2 regions of the Pseudoalteromonas sp. MB41 genome follow, and region 1 is predicted to be linked to the other one. Evidence: predicted binding sites of a transcription regulator. Region 1 holds the regulator's gene; the other holds the start of a gene.

Region 1 (2,420 bases):
GTATGGTGTCATACATTCGCTAACCGAAAGCAAGCATCAAGGTCAACACGGTGTGGTGTATGTACGACCTCATCATATTAAGTTATGTGAGGCAGAGCACGGCGATGTAAGTAGTCAAGCCATACTAAACAGACGTTTTATCGGTACGCGTTATGTGTATAAGGTACGTATTGCTGGGCAGGAGCTAGAAGTTGCTGCCGAAAATGATCGTGTACTAGCGGTCGAGCAACCAGTAAAAATAAAAATAATGCCACATACGGTCAATTTTTTCGAAGATTAAACAGAACGTTATAATCCTGAATTCCTTGTCTGTATGTTTGATAACGAGTAGCTAAGGATTCATTATGGCGCAAGCGCAATCTGGGATTTGTGCTGAAGCAAACTTACACGGTTTGCACCTGTTTTTTAATGTTTATGATGGTCACGATGAGTCATTACGCAAAAAACTTAAACGCGTAAGCGTCATTCAAGACGAGTTTGCAGACCAATTCTCTGAAGCCATGTTGTCATGTGTGGTTGCGCTTGGTGCGCAGTACTGGCCGCATATACTGCCAGAGTTTATTCCAAGCCAATTACAAAGCTTTCCAAATGTGACGCACAGTGAGCACGTCATGAGTGCGCAGCCATTCGATTTGTTTGTGCAAATTCGCTCTGATCGTGAAGATGTAAATCACCTTTTTGCTCTACAAATCATTAAATTATTTACACCTGATGTTGAGCTGGTGGAACAAGTTCGTAACTTTCGCTTTTTAGATGGCCGCGATTTTAATGGCTTTATTTATGCGGGAGACACTCCGCATGGGCGACAAAAGCGAAGCACCGCACTGATTGATAAGCCGGGTCATTTTGAAGATCAGGGAAGTTATATTCATGTGCAGCGTTTTGTGCATGACCTAAGCGTGTGGCAACATTTGTCATTATCTGAGCAAGAGCAAATCATGGGGCGTACACGTCTTGATAACACGTTAATAATGCCAGCTGTTGAAACGAGTCATGCAGTACGAAGTGAATTAAAAGATGAAAAGGGTCAGCCTCTCATACTCAATCAAAGCATGCCGTTTGGTGACGTTCATAAACAGGGCATTTTAATGGTGTCGTGTGCAGCGCAAGGTGATGCGTTTGAACAGGTACTCAAAAGCCGATTAGGGCAGGGCGAATGTTATGACCATTGGCTCGATTTTACACAAGCCGACATGGGGTCTGCATTTTTCGCCCCGTCAGTAAACTTTTTAAAGCAGCTTTAACGTTAAACTGTATCGAATAATGTTCTAACGCGGTCTAGCGTGACATCGATTTCAGAAATTTTTGCAGGGGCGATAAAAATAGTGTCGTCGCCTGCAATTGTACCCAGTACACCGTCTGCCTTACCTAATGAATCAAGTAATCGGGCAATCAGCTGTGCAGCCCCTGGGCTGGTACGAATAATAATCATCATTTCGTTGTGCATGATGTCGATAACAAGCTGACGAAGAGGGCTCTTTGCGGTTGGCACACCCATTTCGGCAGGTAAACAATACACCATTTCTTGTTTTGCATTGCGTGTGCGTACAGCGCCAAATTTACTCAACATGCGTGAGACTTTACTTTGGCTAATATTATCAAAGCCTTGGTCTTTTAATGCTTCGACAATCTCACCTTGTGAGCCAAAGTTTTCTTCTTTTAATAACGATTTAAACGCTTTGATCAGTGCTTCTTGTTTGTCTTGTGGTTGCATGTTGTCGTTTCTTTTATTCATCAAATATGAAGTAATTCTACACAATTCTGCATAGTTATGCAGTATTTGTTTGCATTTGTCGTCCAAATACCGTCACGTTACAGCTAAGTTTACAACTATGGTCGAAATTATACGCGAAATAAGCAGGATAAATTTGTTTTTAGTCGCTAATTTCATTATCTTTAGGGCCACAAATATTTCCTACCTCAAATTACGGAGAATTCCAATGAAAGTTGCTGTTTTAGGCGCAGCTGGCGGTATCGGCCAAGCATTGTCTTTATTATTAAAAACAAGTTTACCTGCAGGTTCTGAATTATCGTTATACGATGTTGCCCCTGTTGTTCCTGGTGTAGCGGTTGATCTTTCTCACATCCCAACTGACGTTAAAGTTGAAGGCTTTGGTGCAGACAGCTTGGACGCTGCATTAGTAGGTTGTGATATCGTTCTTATTCCAGCGGGTATGCCACGTAAGCCGGGCATGGACCGTGCGGACCTTTTCAACGTAAACGCAGGTATCATCAAAACATTAGCTGAAGGCATCGTTAAAAACTGCCCTAAAGCGTTAGTAGGTATCATCACTAACCCAGTAAATGGCACTGTGCCAATCGTTGCTGAAGTATTCAAAAAAGCGGGTACTTACGATGCTAACCGTGTATTCGGTATTACGACTCTTGACGTGATCCGTTCTGAAGCGTTTGTAGCTGAG
Region 2 (2,420 bases), on a different contig from region 1:
ACGCACCTTGGTCTTCCAGTATTCAACACAGTACGTGACGCTGTAGAAGCAACTGGCGCAACTGCATCAGTAATCTACGTACCAGCACCTTTCTGTAAAGATGCAATCTTAGAAGCTATCGATGCTGGCATCGAGCTTATCGTTTGTATCACTGAAGGTATCCCAACACTAGACATGGTTGACGTTAAAGTTAAGCTTGAGCAAACTGGTGTTCGCATGATCGGTCCTAACTGCCCAGGTGTTATCACTCCGGGTGAAACTAAGATCGGTATCATGCCTGGTCACATCCACAAGCCTGGTAAAGTAGGTATCGTATCACGTTCTGGTACACTTACTTACGAAGCGGTTAAGCAAACTACTGATGCTGGTTTCGGCCAATCAACATGTGTTGGTATCGGTGGCGACCCAATCCCTGGCACTAACTTCATCGACGTTTTAGAAATGTTCGAAAAAGACGAGCAAACTGAAGCAATCGTTATGATCGGTGAAATCGGTGGTACAGCAGAAGAAGAAGCTGCTGAATACATCAAGCACAACGTAACTAAGCCTGTTGTTTCTTACATTGCGGGTGTAACTGCGCCTCCAGGTAAGCGTATGGGTCACGCGGGTGCAATCATCGCAGGCGGTAAAGGTACTGCTGATGAGAAATTTGCTGCATTAGAAGCTGCTGGCGTTAAAACAGTACGTTCACTAGCTGACATCGGTGCTGCACTTAAAGAGAAAACAGGCTGGTAATCGGTCTTTAATCTCTTAAAAAGAGGCTCGCTTATGCGGGCCTTTTTTATTGCTAAATTCACTGTCAATTTTTATTCATAAATAAAGAATAAAAATTCTTTATTTATGAATAAAAATTCCTTACACTAATTCCTCTGTTTCCGTTTTAATAAAAAACGCTTGAATTTAAAAGGTAATTAGCACGTGCGTACTACAGAATTAGTAGACGGATTTCGTCAGTCGACTCCTTATGTAAATGCCCATAGAGGCAAGACTTTCGTTGTAATGCTGGGTGGTGAGGCGATAGACCAGCCAGGCTGTCGAAGTATTATTAATGATGTTGCTCTATTAACAAGCTTAGGTATTAAGATTGTTTTGGTGTTTGGCGCACGGCCACAATTTAATGCCGCTTTGAATGAGGTTGGCATAACTAGTCATTTTCATAACGAGATCCGTGTTACCGATAACACCACTTTTGAAGTGATTAAAAAAGTGGCCGGAGCAATGCAATTTGACATCACCGCACGTTTATCCACGTCATTAAGTAGCACCCCCATGTCGGGCTCATTTTTAAATGTAGTCAGTGGTAATTTTGTTATAGCGCAGCCTTTAGGCGTTGATGAAGGGGTTGATTACCACCACTCGGGGCGTGTTAGGCGAATTGATGTTGAGGGAATACGCCACCAACTCAATAACAATAGTATTGTGCTCCTAGGTCCGATTGCTGCCTCAGTGACGGGTGAGAGCTTTAATTTAACCGCAGAAGAAATTGCGACTCAGGTTGCTTTAAAGCTCAGAGCAGACAAAATGCTAGGGTTTAGCCAAGATGCAGGTATTTTAGATGAAAATGGCGAAGCGATAGCAGAATTAATGCCAAACGAAGCCGAGCGAGTGTTAGAGCACTATCGCACTCATACACCTTCATGTTTGAGCGCCCCTGTCTTTTTGCAAGCTGCTATTGATGCATGTCGGGGCGGGGTGCATCGGTGTCACCTTGTCAGCTACAAAGAAGATGGTGCCTTATTGCAAGAGCTCTTCTCTTTGGATGGTATTGGGACCCAGATTGCGCCGCAAAGTTCTGAACAACTTCGTAGTGCAACGATCAGTGATATAACCGGTATCTTAAACTTAATTAGACCACTTGAAGAGCAGGGCTATTTAGTGCGTCGCTCAAGAGAGCAATTAGAGATAGAAATTGAACAATTCACAGTGATTGAGCGTGATGGACTTATTATCGCGTGCGCTGCCCTTTACCCATTTGATGAAGAGCAGGTTGGTGAATTTGCAAGCCTTGCTGTTCACCCTCAATATCGTGATGCAGACCGTGGCAGTAATTTATTACGTTTTATAATTAATAAAGCCAAACGGTGTGGTTATCATGGGTTATTTGCGTTAACAACGCGCAGTATTCATTGGTTTATTGAACAAGGTTTTGAATTGGTGACGGTCGATGAACTGCCCGCGAAGAAAAAGTCGCTGTATAACTACCAGCGACGCTCAAAGGTATTACGCTTAGACTTATCTAAATTACCAAAAAATCGTTAAGGTAAAAGGGGTGACACATCGCTGTCACCCACGTAAAACCTGTTTAATATTGATAGTTAATATGCTGATAAAAGCGCACGCGTAAGTCTTGGCGTGTTGGATTAAACGCAAGTTCGTCTGTCACCTCATTAATGGCACTTTGTACTTGGTTCATAAATCGG

The links. Region 1 encodes ArgR, which controls arginine synthesis, uptake and breakdown. Its sites were predicted from a motif close to ANTGAATANNTATTCANT; they were not measured.
Region 2: the regulator ArgR is predicted to act here: its motif matches at 840-857, upstream of argA (amino-acid N-acetyltransferase).

Annotation. Positions count from the first base shown of each region.
Region 1 is NZ_JAJJZF010000003.1:38,070-40,489, forward strand. It holds gene LPA49_RS05410 (ABC transporter ATP-binding protein) at 1-280, shown strand, start outside; gene LPA49_RS05415 (Dyp-type peroxidase) at 345-1,244, shown strand; gene argR (transcriptional regulator ArgR) at 1,247-1,714, opposite strand; gene mdh (malate dehydrogenase) at 1,941-2,420, shown strand, end outside.
Region 2 is NZ_JAJJZF010000002.1:213,818-216,237, reverse strand. It holds gene sucD (succinate--CoA ligase subunit alpha) at 1-735, shown strand, start outside; gene argA (amino-acid N-acetyltransferase) at 919-2,259, shown strand; gene LPA49_RS04585 (DUF3083 family protein) at 2,303-2,420, opposite strand, start outside.